2 regions of the Billgrantia antri genome follow, and region 2 is predicted to be linked to the other one. Evidence: riboswitches for the same ligand, from Rfam matches in the RefSeq annotation. Region 2 holds a riboswitch; the other holds the start of a gene.

Region 1 (7,993 bases), 2.3 Mb from region 2:
CGGCGCCCTGCAGCGCGGCGGCGTGCTGGGTCGTCACGCTGGTGCTGCGTATCGAAAAGTGTGGCGCCGTGCCGACCACCGCCGGGTCGAGCAGCGGGTCGAGGTAACTGAGCTGCTCGCTGAAGATCAGGTCGTCGACGTAGCCGATCAGGCGGTGCTTGCTCAGTTCTGCAACTCGCGCAGGACGGCCATAACTCTGCAAGTAGCCCTGGCTCCCGTATAGCCGTAGCCGGTAGTCGCACAGCCGCGAGATGACTAGCCCCTGGCTCGCGGGGCGCTCCACGGTGATGGCGAGATCGGCCTCGTGGCGGCTCAGGTTGACCACCCGAGGCAGGGCAAGCAGGTCCAGGGTAATGCCGGGGTGGCGTTCGCAAAAGGTAGAGAGCAGCGGGGCGATGACCCAGGTACCGAAGCCCTCGGTCACGCCCAGGCGGATCTGGCCGCTGAGCTGACGATTCTTGTCGGCCAGACTCTCGCCGGCCTCGAAGGCGTGGCGCGCCATCTCCTCGGCGTGAGCCAGCAGCTGCTGGCCGGCTTCGGTCAGGTGATAGCCGTGGGTGCTACGCTCGAAGAGCTGGGTATTGAGTTTCTGTTCGAAGCGGCGGGTACGACGCGACAGCGTGGAGTGGTCGAGCCCCAGGCGGCGGGCGGCGTCCGTCAGCCGCTGGCTGCGGGCAACCTCGAGAAAGATCTGGATGTCCTGCCAGTCGAGCATGGGGTGTGTCTCAGGTGAGTGGCCGAGAATGATCTGTTTGTGCATTCTTGCACAAAGCATGTGAAGAAGTACGCGTTGTCACGCCTGCTTACGGATATATAGACTCGAAGCTAACTTGTTTCGTGTATTTCTACACAGAAAGTCTAATCCGAATAACGATTACAACCACGAGAGAGGAGCACATCGCCATGTCCGTTCGTGAGATCTCGATGTTCATCGACGGCCAGCACGTGCCGTCCCAGAGCCAGGAGTGGCGCGACGTGATCAATCCCGCCACCCAGGAAGTGGTGGCGCGGGTGCCGTTCTGCAGCGCCGAGGAAGTCGACCGCGCCGTGGCCAGCGCCAAGGCCGCGTTCAAGGAGTGGCGCAAGACGCCACTGGCCAAGCGTCAGCGCATCATGCTCAAGCTGCAGGCGCTGATTCGCGAACATACCGACGAACTCGCCGCGCTGATCACCGAGGAGCACGGCAAGACCCTGCCCGATGCCGCCGGCGAGGTGGGTCGCGGCCTGGAGGTGGTGGAGCATGCCTGCTCGATCAATTCGCTGCAGCTCGGCGAGCTGGCCGAGAACGCCGCCAATGAGGTGGACGTCTATACCCTCAACCAGCCGCTGGGCGTGGGCGCCGGCATCACCGCCTTCAATTTCCCGATCATGCTGCCCTGTTTCATGTTCCCGCTGGCCATCGCCACCGGCAACACCTTCGTGCTCAAGCCTTCCGAGCAGGACCCGAGTTCCACCATGCGCCTGGTCGAGCTGGCGCATGAGGCCGGCGTTCCCGCCGGTGTGCTCAACGTGGTGCACGGCGGCCCGGATGTCGCCAACCAGATCGCCGATCATCCCGACATCAAGGCGCTGTCGTTCATCGGTTCCAGCCACGTGGGCTCGTTGCTCTACAATCGTGCCGCCGCAGCCGGCAAGCGCATGCAGGCGATGATGGGGGCCAAGAACCACTGTGTGGTGATGCCCGATGCCAACCGCAGCCAGGCGATCAACAACCTGCTGGGCTCTGCCTTCGGTGCCGCCGGTCAGCGCTGCATGGCCAACTCGGTGGTGGTGCTGGTGGGCGAGGCCCAGGCTTGGCTCGACGACATCGTCGAGGGGGCGCGCAACATGAAGGTAGGCCCGGGTACCCAGCGCGACGCCGACCTCGGCCCGCTGGTCTCGAAGGCCGCCCGCGACCGCGTGGTGCGGCTGATCGATGCCGGCGAGAAAGAGGGCGCCCGCTTGCTGGTCGACGGCCGTGGCTACCAGGTGGAGGGCTACCCGGACGGCAACTTCGTCGGCCCCACCGTGTTCGCCGATGTCACGCCTGAAATGACCATCTACCGCGAGGAGATCTTCGGCCCGGTGCTGTGCGTGGTCAGCGTCGATACGCTCGATGAGGCGATCGCCTTCGTCAATGCCAACCCCAACGGCAACGGCACCTCGATCTTCACCAACTCCGGCTGGGTGGCGCGCCGCTTCGAGACCGACATCGACGTGGGCCAGGTCGGCATCAACGTGCCGATCCCGGTGCCTGTGGCCTACTTCAGCTTCACCGGCTCGCGCGGCTCCAAACTGGGCGATCTGGGCCCCAACGGCAAGCAGGCGATCGCCTTCTGGACCCAGACCAAGACCGTCACCGCGCGCTGGTTCGAGCCCGAGAACGTTTCCAGCGGTATCAACAGCACGATATCGCTGAGCTAAGCTGGCTCAGGTAAGCAGGCGCCCTCGCCCTCTTCGGCGAGGGCGCCTGCGTTTACAGCGGCTAAGTTTTTTTTGCAGCAAGCCGTCAACAAGCGTGGTATCTAGACCAGACACTGGCACCACCATGACTGGGTAACCTGCTGCATGCCTCATCTTCCTTTCTCAGTGGTCGGGGTGCTCCACTGGCTGCTGGCCTCGTTGTGGCTCGTCTCGCTCAATGCACAGGCCGCTATCGAGGTCGGCACCCTGACAGGGGAGCTGAACCTGGGGCCGCATGTCCAGTTGCTCGAGGATGCCGAGCGAGAGCTCGATATCGAGCAGCTTGTGGGCGAGGGGTGCGCCCTGGCGTGGCAGCCTTCGCGACAGGAGACCCTCAACTTCAGCTTCTCCGACTCGGCGTGGTGGCTGCGGCTGCGCTTCGAAAATAACGCCAGTTCCCCAGTGCGCCGCTTGCTGGAGCTGGCCATGCCGCTGCACGACTATCTCGATGCCTATGTGGTAGACGAGCAGGGTGATACGGTCGACCGCTGGCAGACCGGAGACCGACGCCGCTTCGATTCTCGCCCGGTTGCCCACCGCACCTTCGTGCTACCCATCCATATGCCAGCCGGTGCGTCGCGAGAGATTTTCCTGCGGCTGGACACTCATGACGGGCTTTACGATGCCACACCCCTCTCGCTTATGAGCGATGCGGGTTTCCTGGCCAAGGCCCAGCGCGAGCTGATGGCCTTCAGCCTCTACTTCGGTGCGCTGCTGGCGCTGTTGATCTACAACCTGCTGCTCTACGTAGCGACCCGGGAGCGCTCGCTGTTGCTCTACGTGACCTATCTCGGATCGTTCTTCGTTCTGATGTTTACGGCGCGTGGCTTTGCCTTCGAGCACTGGTGGCCGGCGTTGCCTCAGTTCAACAACCAGTTGGTGCCGATCAACATCGGTGTCTTCGCCGTTACGCTCGCCGTCTTCAGCAACAGTTTCCTCAATCTGCGTCGACATGCGCCGGGGGTGACTCGCGCGATTTTCGGCGTCGCTGGGCTGTGCCTGTTGAGCTCGCTGCCTGCGCTGCTCGGCCATTACGCGCCGGTATTTCGTCTGATGATTCCTGCCGCCATCGTACTCTCCGGCCTGCTGCTCGGCGTGGCGGTCTGGCGCAGCTGGCAGCGCGACACCCTGGCCAGGATCTATCTGGTGGCGTGGGGGGTGCTGCTGGTTGGCGTCGCGCTGTACTTCCTGCGGGTCGCGGGCGTACTGCCGTACAACCTCGTGACCGAGTACGCCGTCCAGGTCGGCTCGGGTATCGAGTTCCTGCTGCTCTCGCTGGGGTTGGCCTGGAAGATCAATCAGTTCAAGAACGAGAAGCTCGCCGCCGAGCGTGCCACACTCGAGCTGCAGCGCTCCCTCAATGAACGACTGGAAGTCGTGGTAGAGCAGCGCACGCGCGAACTGGAGAGAGCCAACAGGCGGCTCATGGCGCTGGCGCGCACGGATCCGCTGACCGGCCTGTTGAATCGCCGACAGTTCCATGAGCTGGTCGAGGAGAAGCTGCAGGAGCGTCGACGCAGCGGTCAGCCGCTGCTGTTCGCGGTGATGGATATCGACGACTTCAAGCTGTTCAACGATACCCATGGCCATCAGGCCGGGGATGAGGTGCTGATGCAGGTGGCGACGCTGCTACTCGATCACTTCCGGCGCGCCGGCGACCGGTTGTTCCGCCTCGGGGGAGAGGAGTTCGGTATCCTGCTCGAGGCCGACTCCCTGGAGGCGGGCCAGCACGCCCTGGAGCGCTTCCGTCAGGCCCTGGAGCAGCTTCGGATTCCCCACGAAACGTCGCGCCATGGCGTGGTGACCGGTTCCTTCGGCCTGGTGTGCTGCAGCGACTGCCGACAGGTGCCCTCTGCCATAGCCCTATATCGCCAGGCGGACCAGGCCATGTACGAAGCCAAGGAGCGTAGCCGCAACCGGGTGGTGACCCGGTCGCTGGCCGGGGCTTGGGAGTGAATTTGCTTGCGGGATGCGCGTATGTCGCATGGACATCATCTTTACGTTGACGTTAACTGTCGTTACCGCAAAGACGCCAGAGGTTTTGCCATGACTGCACCGCTCAGCCGCTTTCCCGTCCCCGAGTCGATCAATGACCTACCCGAGGATATTCGGGAGGCCATTCTCGCCGTGCAGGAGAAGGCCGGTTTCGTACCCAACGTGTTCCTGATGCTGGCCCATCGCCCGGACGAGTTCCGTGCCTTTTTCGCCTACCACGATGCGCTGATGGAGCGTGAATCCGACACGCTCACCAAGGCGGAGAAAGAGATGATCGTGGTGGCTACCAGCGCGCGCAACCGCTGCCTCTACTGCGTGGTGGCCCACGGCGCGCTGGTGCGCATCTACGGCAAGGATCCGCTGCTGGCCGACCAGGTGGCGATCAACCACCGCACTGCGCCGATCAGCGAGCGCCACCGGGTAATGCTCGACTTTGCCCTGCACTGCGGCCTGGACGTGGGCGAGCTCACCGACGAATGGCAGGCCCGTCTCACCGAGGTTGGCTTCACCCACGACGACATCTGGGACATCGGTGCCATCGTCGCCTTCTTCGGCCTCTCCAACCGCCTGGTCACCCTCACCGGTACCCCGCCCAATCCGGAGTTCTACCTGATGGGTAGGGTGCCGCGAGAGAACAAGTAACTCGTCAGGTCAGGCGCTGCAGGCTTCCATCAGCCGCCGCACCGGTTCCAGCTGACTGACGTGCAATACCATCACGCTGTTGCCGGGGGCATCCTGGCTGGGGCGGACCACGGCGAACTCGCCCTCTTCGAGATGGAATTCATGGATCTCGCGAAGGCCTTCCGGCGTCCGGCACTGGATCGAGCGGTAGGTGTCGTCCTCGCCGTAGGTCAGGCGATGGTAGACCTTGAAGAAGGTGTAGAGCGTTAGGCCCTGGTCGAAGGCTGGCCAGCGGGCGGGAATGCTGCGCATCTCTTCGTCGAGAACCTGCCCCTTGGCCTCGGCGGCGGCGATGGCGTCGGCCAGTGGCTCGGCGAGCAGCGAGGCATCGTCGCGCGGCAGCGGGGCGGCATGATCGATGGCCTGCTGATGGTCGCTGCTGATTCGCGCCAGATCGTCGAGCGAGGCGATACGGTAGTCGCCATGGGCCAGATCGGCGGGCTCGAAGCCGCCGTTTTCCCAGCCATGAATGACTCGCAGCGTCAGGCGGCCGTTGGCCAGCGGCTCGCCGACCAGTGCCTGCAAGGCGACCCTCAGGTGCAACTGCCGCTCGACGGAAAGATTGTCGAAGGCGGAGTAGGGGTCGGCAAAGATCTGATGAAGATGCCCGGGGGCGTGTTCCTTGGCTTCGCTAAACATGGTGGGTCCCTGCGGGGGAGAAGTGTTCTGGTTTTTTCGTTGTTATATCATTCCAGAGGCTCGAGTCATATCGGTCCGTGTGGGGCCAGCTTGAGTCTAGCGACGCAAAATTCATTCACTGTCGCCAGGGGAGTCTCGCTGCGGCGGGGCTGAGAGAGCGCCAGGCGCTGACCCTGGAACCTGATCCGGTTCATGCCGGCGGAGGAAGTGCGACATGTCCTATCTGACGTCAGCCGTGCTCGGCGCGGCGCTGCTGTGCTTTGTTTTCCTGGGCCTGCGCGCCCGCCGGGCCGACGGTCCACTCGACGACTACATCACCGCCCGCAACTCCCAATCTGCCGCCACCCTGGGGCTGTCGTTCCTGGCCTCGGGCATGGGGGCGTGGATACTTTTCGCGCCGCCGGAGATCGGCGCCTTCGTCGGTCCGGTGGCGTTGGCGGGGTACGCCATCGGCTCGGCGCTGCCGTTCATCGTGCTGGGACTCTACGGCCCGGCGATCCGCCGTCACCTGCCCGAGGGGCGCAGCATCGGGGAGTTCGCCGAAGTCTGCTACGGCGCCGGCGTGCGGCGCTGGGTGGCGCTGGTCTCGATTCTCTATATGGCCTGTTTTCTCGCCGCCGAGCTGACGGCCATCGGCGCGATCACCGCGCTGCTTTCCGACGTGCCGCCGGCACTGGTGGTGATCGGCGTGGCCGTGACCACCCTGCTCTACACCGCCATCGGTGGCCTGAGGGCGAGCCTGGCCACCGACCGCTGGCAGGCATGGCTGCTGATCGCTTTGCTGCTGGTGGTAGGCGGCGTGGCGCTTGCGCGCCTGCCCGAGATGCCCGCAGGCGCGGCGCTGCCGTCGATTCCCGTCGACGGCGCACTGGGCGTGGCGCTAACGCTGGTCATCGCGGTCACGGCGGCCAACCTGTTCCATCAGGGCTACTGGCAGCGGGTGTGGGCCGCCCGCGACGAGCGTGCGCTCAACCGGGGCGCCTGGCTGGGCGGCGCGACCACCGTGGCGGTGGTCGCGATGGTGGGCGGGCTCGGCATGCTGGCGTCGATGAGCGGCGTGGCACTAGGCGAGCCGCCGATGCCGTTCTTCGCTCTGCTCGGCGAGGCGCCAAGCTGGCTGGCGCTGCCGGCGCTGGTTCTGGCGGTGACCCTGGTTGCCTCCAGCGTCGATACTCTGCAGAACGGCATCGCCTCGCTGGTGGTGGCGGGGTCCGGCAGGCGCGGGTTGCCCATCGGTGCGGCGCGGCTGGTCACGGTAGGGCTAATGGTGCCGGTGGTGATCGTGGCACTTCAGGGCCTCTCGGTGCTGCGGCTGTTCCTGATCGCCGACCTGCTGTGTGCCGCCATCGTGGTGCCGGTTCTGCTGGGACTGTGGCGCCGCATGACGCCGCTGGCCGCGGTGATGGGTGGCGTGGCGGGGCTGCTTGGCGCGATCCTGCCCGGCTGGGTCGCCCAGGGCAGCCTGGCAGCTGGCTTGCTGGCGGCGAGCTTCCCGGGCAGCATCCCCACGCTGCCGCCGTTTCTCGGCGCGTTGGCGGCCTCCACGCTGGTCAGCCTGGCTGTGGCATGGACGGCACCGCATGAGCGTATCCGCACGCAGTGAATTGGCCTCCTGGCCGGTTTGCGCTTAATGAAGTCTCGATCTGTCGTCGCGCCAGCTCCCGGCTGGCGCATTTCTCATTCCTTCTCCAGACCAAAGTCTATTGTTCTATAAGATCCTCGTGCCTAAGCTTTCTTTCGTTGATTATTTTGTTAGAGGTGAGGTAAATATTTTACACTCAACAATGACAATCGTGAGGACGATATGACACAGGAATCCGCGGCAGAGCCGAACCAACTGGCTCGAGTACTGGCCCGCAAGGATGTGCTGGCGCTGGCCTTCGGCGCCATGATCGGCTGGGGTTGGATCGTGCTGACCGGCAGCTGGATCCAGTCCGCAGGAAGCCTGGGCGCGATCACGGCCTTTCTGATCGGTGGCCTGATCATCGTGCTGGTGGGCCTCACCTATGCCGAACTCGCTTCCGCCATGCCCCAGGTAGGCGGCGAGCATGTCTACAGTTATCGCGCCCTGGGCCATTTCGCTTCCTTCCTGTGCACCTGGGCGATCACCCTGGGCTATGTCAGCGTGGTGGCCTTCGAGGCCGTGGCGCTGCCCACCGTCGTCGAGCACCTCTTCCCCCACTATGCCGTGGGGCACTTGTGGACGATTGCCGGCTGGGACGTTCAGGCAACCTGG
Region 2 (7,993 bases):
CCTGCTTGCTGCCTGTCTCACCACGCGTCGATTCGTCTTGCACGCTCCCGGACTCTGTACCAGACTGAAAGCCGGTGTATGGAAACACTGTTTCTTAATGGAGGTGCGATATGAAAGCGCTTGCCGTTTCCAGCGCTGCGGTGCTGGCCGTTGCCTTCGCTGCCACGGCCCAGGCCCAGCAGTATCAGATGCCGATGTACCCTCAAACCTATGCCGGCGCCGATGCCATGTTCTGGGAGCTCGATCCCGACCGGGGCTCTTCGGCGGATTCCGTGGGGCTGCGCGTCAATGGCGGGATGAAGTTCAACGACTATCTCGCCGCCGAGGCTCACCTCGGCACTGGCGGCTCCGACGGTGCGGTCGATCTGGAGTATCTCGTTGGTGCCTACGCCAAGGGCATCCTGCCGGTTTCACAGGAGTTCCGCCTCTACGGCCTGGCGGGCTTCACCGAGGTGGATTTCGACGCCGACAGCGAGAGCGGTTTCTCGTACGGTGGTGGCGCCGAATTCGATGTGGCGCCCAACCTGGCCGTTGGCGCCGACTACATGCGCTACCTGGACGAGTCTGCCTACACCTTCGATGCCGCCAGCATCGGGGTTCGCTACCGCTTCTGAGGCGGCCTCGGCATGGCGACAGCTTGGCCCCCATGAGATGCCATGGGGGCCATTTCGTTAGCGGCTCAATCAGCCCCGGGCCACTCTCCATTCTCCTTCCAGCTCGCCAGCAGCCTGGGCAGGTGTTTGAGGTCTGCATTTTCCACGACCTCGACCTGAAGGCCCTGCAGACGCTGCAGCTCGGTAAGCCGCTGTCTGGCCTTGTCGAATTCCCCACAGGCCAGAAGCACTCGCGTGGCGGTGAGCCCCGCCGAGTGATTTAGCATTTCGTGTAGCCGCTTCAAGCCCTGTTCCAGGCAGGTCTCCGCGCCAGGGCGGGCGATGAGGCTTTCGACGAATAGTAGCTGATTGCGCTCGACCGCCAGGCAATTGGGTATCACCGGCCTGTCGTTGCGATCGACGTTCAGGTCGAGAAGATGGGCGCCGCTGCAAACCCTGGAGAGCCGCGCTTCATGAGCGCAGAGCCACACGTATTCCGTGAGCCAGCCCCCCCCAAGGTAATCAGCGCCTTCAAGCGAAGTAACGGAGAGCTGGCAGGGAGCTTGATTGTCCCATTCGAGCAGGCCGGCTTCGTTCAGCGCGGTCAAGGCATCGGTGGCCGGGAAGCGAGGGGTGGCATGCAAGCGCTGATTATCCGCTCCGGGCCTAAGCCGAGGTGGCGCATGCGGGTCTGGCTTCGCCAACACCCCGCCCTCGCCATGCACCATATCGTGCAGCTCACCGAGCAGGACGGCCAGGCGATCGGCATGATGCGCAAGATAACGCGTCAGGGACTTGCGCTGCAGGCAGGCCTGGCGCCACTCCTCGCTATCGGAGAGTGACCGGACTCGCTTGCGCCCGTTGGCCAGCAGATAGCGGTCGACGTCCAGCACCGGTTCGATGGCTGTGACGTCGGGAGCGGAGGCCGAGGTTTCGAAGGCCATGCGATAGAGCGCCCCGGTGGGAACGTCCACATACAGCCAGTCGGCGGAGCAGCGCCGCATGGCCTGTTGAAACAGCAAGGCGACAAGCGTACTGCAGCCACCTGCATCCAGGGTCACCGAGAGGCTGGGGGTGTCGAGCTGCTGTCGATATAGGGTCTCGGCCAGTTCGCCGGCGTAGCAGGCGCAGCGGTCGGGTTCGTCGGCGGGCAGGCGAGGATGTGTCTCGATCACGGTCTCGGCGGGCAGCTCGTGACGCAGCAGGATCGCCAGTCGCTCGGTTGCCTGAGGAGGGGATTGGCAGGGCACCAACACGACTCGCTGTGGGCGAAGCTGCAGAATCGGTATCAGGCTGACCTCTGGGCGCTCGGTCACCAGCGCGACGTGAAGGTGTGGCATGGGCTTGCTCCCTCCGCACTTGGTCCTTGCGATTCCTACAGGCTACATCCCAGCGTTCCATGCTGTCGCCTGTGGCGACAAAAAAACACGCCGGCCCGTGGCCGGCGTGATGGTCCTGCGACGGCATCGCGGTGCTTACACCTCCTTGTAGAGTTCGGCGCCTTGTTGGCGGAATTTCTCCGCCTGCTCCTCCATGCCCTGCATCACCGCCTCGGCATCGCCGTCCAGGCCGTGCTCGGCGGCGTAGTCGCGCACCTCCTGGGTGATCTTCATGGAGCAGAACTTAGGCCCGCACATGGAGCAAAAGTGGGCCACCTTGGCCGAGTCCTTGGGCAGGGTCTCGTCGTGGTACTCGCGGGCGGTATCCGGGTCGAGGCCGAGGTTGAACTGATCTTCCCAGCGGAACTCGAAGCGCGCCTTGGACAGCGCGTTGTCGCGGCGCTGGGCGGCCGGGTGGCCCTTGGCCAGGTCGGCGGCGTGGGCGGCAATCTTGTAGGTAATGATGCCGGTCTTGACGTCGTCCTTGTTGGGCAGGCCGAGGTGCTCCTTGGGCGTGACGTAGCACAGCATGGCGCAGCCGTACCAGCCGATCATCGCCGCGCCGATGCCGGAGGTGATGTGGTCGTAGCCCGGGGCGATGTCGGTGACCAGCGGGCCGAGGGTGTAGAAAGGGGCCTCGTCGCAGTACTCGAGCTGCTTGTCCATGTTCTCCTTGACCAGGTGCATGGGCACGTGACCAGGTCCCTCGATCATCACCTGTACGTCGTGCTTCCAGGCGATGCGGGTCAGCTCGCCCAGGGTCTTGAGCTCGGCCATCTGCGCCTCGTCATTGGCATCGGCCACCGAGCCGGGGCGCAGGCCGTCACCCAGCGAGAAGGCGACGTCGTAGCGCTTGCAGATCTCGCAGATCTCCTCGAAGTGGGTGTAGAGGAAGCTCTCCTGATGGTGGAACAGGCACCACTTGGCCATGATCGAGCCGCCGCGGGAGACGATGCCGGTGACGCGCTTGGCGGTCAGCGGCACGTAGCGCAGCAGCACGCCGGCGTGGATGGTGAAGTAGTCCACGCCCTGTTCGGCCTGTTCGATCAGGGTGTCGCGGAAAACCTCCCAGGTGAGATTCTCGGCCACGCCGTTGACCTTCTCCAGGGCCTGATAGATCGGTACCGTGCCGATCGGCACCGGGGCGTTGCGGATGATCCACTCGCGGGTCTCGTGGATGTTCTGCCCGGTGGAGAGATCCATGATGGTGTCGGCGCCCCAGCGGATGCCCCAGGTCATCTTGTCGACCTCCTCTTCGATGGAGGAGGTCACCGCCGAGTTGCCCAGATTGCCGTTGATCTTCACCAGGAAGTTGCGGCCGATGATCATCGGCTCGGACTCGGGGTGGTTGATATTGCAGGGGATGATGGCACGGCCCGCGGCCACTTCCTGGCGCACGAATTCCGGGGTGATTTCCTCGGGCAGCTTGGCGCCGAAGCCCTGACCGGCATGCTGGTGACCCAGGATGCGCTCGACCTCCGCTGTGCCCAAGGCTTGCCTGCGCTGATTTTCACGGATGGCGATGAACTCCATCTCCGGCGTGACGATGCCCTGGCGCGCGTAGTGCAACTGGGTGACGTTCTTGCCTTCCTTCGCGCGGCGCGGTGTGCGGGTCAGGTCGAAGCGCAGTGGGGCGAGCATGGGGTCGCTGGCACGGCGCTGGCCGTACTCGCTGGTCGGGCCGTCGAGGAACTCCGTATCACCGCGTTCCTCGATCCAGGCGCGGCGCAGCTCGGGAAGGCCGCGACGCAGGTCGATGTCGGCACGTGGGTCGGTATAGGGGCCGGAGGTATCGTAGACCAGCAGCGGCGGGTTTTCTTCGTCGGCACCGGAGGTCTTGGTCGGCGACAGCGAGATCTCGCGGAAGGGCACGCGGATGTCGGGACGCGAGCCCTCGACGTAGATCTTGCGTGAGCCGGGCAGCGGCTGGACGGCGGCCTCGTCGACCTTGGCGGTCTCGGCGAGAAAATGGGCGGTCTTGCTCATCGTTTGTTCTCCCTAGGGGTAACGCGTTTCAGGGTGTCAGGGAGGACAGGTGGGAAGTGACAGGGGCAGGGAGTCCGGTCTTGCCGAGCCTGCATGTCGCTTGATCCCTACGCTGGTCCTAGCCAGTTCAGGTTCAACGGGATCCATGCTCGGACGCGTGCGTCGCATGATCTCAGCCGTCTTCAACGGCACCCCGTCAAGCGTTTGGTGGTCGGGTGATCGCACGATCACCAGCCTACTGGGACCCACTGGGCTGACCAGAACCAGCGGGTGGATGGCGATGGGGCCAGGGGGCGATCAAAGCGCCCGATCCAGCCCCATCTGCCAGAAATCGATCTCGAGCCGGGTGGCATCGCGGAACACCTCGACGAGCTCGCCGAAGCGCGCCGGAGTGACGTCGGCCAGGCGTGCATCGAGCCATTCGAGCTCGGCACGCATGGCGTCCTGGAACTCCTCGCCCTCGTACATGGCGATCCAGGCGTCATAGGGGTTGGCGTTGCCGCGTACGGTCGCGTCCTGGGCGTTGAGCCAGTTGGCGATCTCGCCGTAACCCACCAGGCAGGGGGCCAGCGCAACATGAAGATCGAGCAGGTCGCCGCGGTTGCCGGTATCCAGCACGTATCGGGTATAGGCCATGGTGGCCCGCGCCTCGGGCAGCGCGGCCAGCTGCGCCTCGGAGATGTCCCACTCGCGGCAAAAACCGACATGAAGACCGAGCTCCACGTCGAGGATGGCCTTGAGCCCCTCATGGGCCTGGCGCAGGTCGGCCAGGGTGCGGCTCTTGTAGGCGGCCAGCGCGTAGGCGCGTGCGAAGTGGATCAGGAACAGGTAGTCCTGCTGCAAGTAGTGGCGGAAGGCGTCTTCTTCCAGGGTGCCGTTACCCAGGTCGCGCACGAAGTCGTGCTCGACATAGGCGCGCCAGTCGTCGTGGCAGGCGTCGGTCAGGTCGGTGAAGCGATAGCCCATCTTGCCTCCGGTGGTAAAGCGGATCCGGAGCGTGGGCGAAAGGAGAGTGGGCAGGGCAGATAAGGGAGTGCTGGTACCTGGCCACCGCTTGATTCCTACGCCGGTACGAGCCGGATCAGGTTCAACGGGCCCCGCCGTGACGACGCATCTGCAGCAGACATGTCGTATGGCGATCTCAGCCGGTTCCACCGGCACCCCGTCAAGCGTTGTGGCCAGTCTAGCAGGATGATGCCGTCTTGCCAGTCACCGCAGCGAAATGCGTCTTCAATAGAGGCGGTAACGCTTGTGATTTGGCACGCCCAGCTGCTCCTCGATCACTTTGCGGTAACGCTTGTACTCCCACTGGTATTGGGCCGGATCCAGGGCGATTGCGGCTTCCACGCAGGCGTTGACGCCGGTGGCCGACTGCGTCTCGTCGTCAGCGTAGACTCGCTCGTCGGCGGCGAGGAAGTGGATGGCGAAGCCCCGGCCGGGAAGGCGTCGCGCCACACCGGTGACCACCCTGGCATCGGTGCGTGCGACCAGCTTGGGCAGCAGGGTCGCGGTGTAGGCCAGGCGGTGATAGAAGGGGGCGAATACGCCGCTGCCCCAGTCGGGCTCCTGGTCCGGCAGGATACCGACGGCCTCACTGCGCTTTAGCGCCTTGAGCAGTGCGGCGACGCCGCGCGGGTTGGTCGGTACCAGGCTGGCGCCCATGCGCTCGCGCCCCTGACGGATCACCGGGTCGAGTTCGGCGATCTTGGGGGGCTCGTACATGGCGGTAAAGGGGAAGTGACTGGAGAGCCAGAAGTTGAGTACCTCCCAGTTGCCGAAGTGTGGGGCCAAGACGATGACGCCGCGCCCTTCGGCACGCGCATCGTCAAGCAGCTCGCGGCCATGGACCTCCAGGATGGCACGTTCGACCCGCTGCGGTTCACCCATCCAGGCGAAGCCGAGTTCGAGCATGGTGGCGGTGGAGTGGGTCAGACTCTCCTTGGCCAGGCGCTTGCGCTCGATGTCACTGCAGTCGGGATAGACCTCGGCGAGGTTGGTTTCAGTGACCTCGCGCTCGCGATGGCTGAAACGGTGGACCAGCGGGCCAGCGGTGCGGGCCAGCCGCCAGAGCATGGCGGGACGACGGCGGGCCAGGGTGCGCCACAGCGTGGCGATGGCGCGGCCCTGCAGTGTGGCGGTGGATGACTGCGGCTCGCTCATGGACTCAGATCAACCAGGCATCCACGTTATCGGGAGCGCGGTGCTCCTGCAGGCGCTTGATGCCCTTGACGCAGCGAAACACCAGCCAGACGATCACCACCAACCAGGTTACGAAGCCGATCAGTATCAGCATCAGCAGGCCGGAAATCGCGAAATAGAGCACCGCGAGCCAGAAGGTGCGAATCTGGTAGCGGTAGTGCTCGTCGAACCAATGGGGGCCCTGGCCGCGATAGACATAGGCGATCACCACGCCGATCAGCATGGTCAGGCCGCCGGTGACGATGCCTGCCAGGAACAGGGCATAGACGACAATGGGCAGGGTGGTATCGGGCGTACCACCCGAATCGATGACGCTGCGGCTCTCGGGACTATCGTTCATGAGGCATCCAGTCGATCTTGGTTTGCGACAATGATACCGGCCGTGGGCGACATTGCCAGGGAGGCGATTATTCGAGCGGCTCCTTCAGCGGGCGGCTGATCTCCAGCAGGTTGCCGTCGGGATCGCGCAGGTAGAGCGACTCGATGAGTCCGTTGGCGCCCTGGCGGGTGACCGGGCCAAGCTCCACGTCGACCTCCAGCGCCGCCAGGTGCCGCTGGACCTCGTCCAAGGGCAACAGGCTACGCAGGCACAGATCGAGACTGCCCGGCGTCGGAGTAGCGGCGCGCGGCTCGATATCGGTGGCCGTCCAGTGCAGGCGCAGGGCGATGTCGCCGAGCATCAGGTCGACTCGCTCGCGATCGCGATAGCGCACCTCGAGCCCGAGCACACGGGAATAGAAGTCCACGGCACGGGAAATGTCGGTCACGGTGATGACCAGGTGGTCCAGACCTGACAGCATTGCCGGCCTCCTCGTTGTAATGCGGTTTCTGTAAGCTATGGTTCGCCAGGCCCAAAAGGATACGACGATGCCGACCTGCCCGCTATGCACATCCGTGGATTCGCGACGTTTTCATCGCGACGCGAGGCGCGATTACTACCGCTGTGGCAACTGCGGGCTGGCGTTCGTGCCGCCGGAGCAGCGCCTTTCGCCCGAGCAGGAGAAAGCGGTCTACGATCAGCACGAGAACCACCCAGACGACCCCGGCTATCGTCGCTTCCTGGCGCGGCTGCTCGAGCCCCTGCGCAGCCGCTTGGCACCGGGCGCCCGCGGGCTCGACTTCGGTGCCGGCCCCGGTCCGACGCTGTCGCTGATGTTCGAAGAGGCGGGCCACCCGATGGCGATCTACGACCCCTTCTACGCGCCGCAACCCGCCGTGCTCGAGCGTCGCTACGACTTCATTACCGCCACCGAGGTGGTGGAACATCTATTCGAGCCCGGGCGTGAACTCGAGCGTCTGGTGGCCATGCTGCCTGAAGGGGGCTGGCTCGGGTTGATGACCAAGCGCGTGATCGACGAGACGGCCTTCGCCAGCTGGCACTACATTCTCGATCCTACCCACGTGTGCTTCTTCAGCGAGGCGAGCTTCGAATGGCTGGCGCAGCGGCTCGGCATGCGCGTCGAGTTTCCCGCCGCGGATGTAGCGCTCCTTCAGAAGCGTAGAGCCTGAGAGTTTTTGGCAGGCTTTGCTGTTTTTGGCGGCTGCTATGGCGTTTTTTTCTGATTCGTTACAGCGGCCCGGAATAAGCATTTGACACCGGCGCTGTCGGGCGTATGATTCGCGCCGCCCCGATCGCGCATGGGAGCTTTTTTTCTCTGCCGCGCTGAGGCTGTGGGCAGCGTTCCATGCCATTTTCTGTCATCTTTCTTCCTTTGTTCATCTGCTGTCGAGAGGCGCGTGCATGTCTCGCCAACTGCTGGCCATGGCCCTGGCTCCCTTGCTGGGTCTTTTCATTCTGGGCATCGGTAACGGCTTCCTGGCCACCCTGATTACCCT

Evidence for each region. Region 2 has a riboswitch for thiamine pyrophosphate ahead of tenA (thiaminase II). Riboswitches for the same ligand answer to the same signal wherever they lie in the genome.
Region 1: another riboswitch for thiamine pyrophosphate. It lies ahead of HNO53_RS17155 (sodium:solute symporter family transporter); the one in region 2 lies ahead of tenA (thiaminase II).

Annotation. Positions count from the first base shown of each region.
Region 1 covers NZ_CP053383.1:3,711,194-3,719,186, reverse strand. Annotated here, with positions in the region: gene HNO53_RS17180 (LysR family transcriptional regulator) at 1-760, opposite strand, end outside; gene HNO53_RS17175 (CoA-acylating methylmalonate-semialdehyde dehydrogenase) at 904-2,403, shown strand; gene HNO53_RS17170 (sensor domain-containing diguanylate cyclase) at 2,548-4,398, shown strand; gene HNO53_RS17165 (peroxidase-related enzyme) at 4,489-5,079, shown strand; gene HNO53_RS17160 (hypothetical protein) at 5,089-5,757, opposite strand; TPP riboswitch at 5,874-5,982, shown strand; gene HNO53_RS17155 (sodium:solute symporter family transporter) at 5,972-7,360, shown strand; gene HNO53_RS17150 (APC family permease) at 7,562-7,993, shown strand, end outside.
Region 2 covers NZ_CP053383.1:1,417,822-1,425,814, forward strand. Annotated here, with positions in the region: gene HNO53_RS06685 (porin family protein) at 111-614, shown strand; gene HNO53_RS06690 (PDDEXK family nuclease) at 680-1,933, opposite strand; gene thiC (phosphomethylpyrimidine synthase ThiC) at 2,069-3,958, opposite strand; TPP riboswitch at 4,046-4,164, opposite strand; gene tenA (thiaminase II) at 4,256-4,924, opposite strand; TPP riboswitch at 5,000-5,133, opposite strand; gene HNO53_RS06705 (lysophospholipid acyltransferase family protein) at 5,189-6,118, opposite strand; gene HNO53_RS06710 (DUF4870 family protein) at 6,123-6,497, opposite strand; gene HNO53_RS06715 (VOC family protein) at 6,565-6,957, opposite strand; gene HNO53_RS06720 (class I SAM-dependent methyltransferase) at 7,025-7,666, shown strand; gene HNO53_RS06725 (MFS transporter) at 7,899-7,993, shown strand, end outside.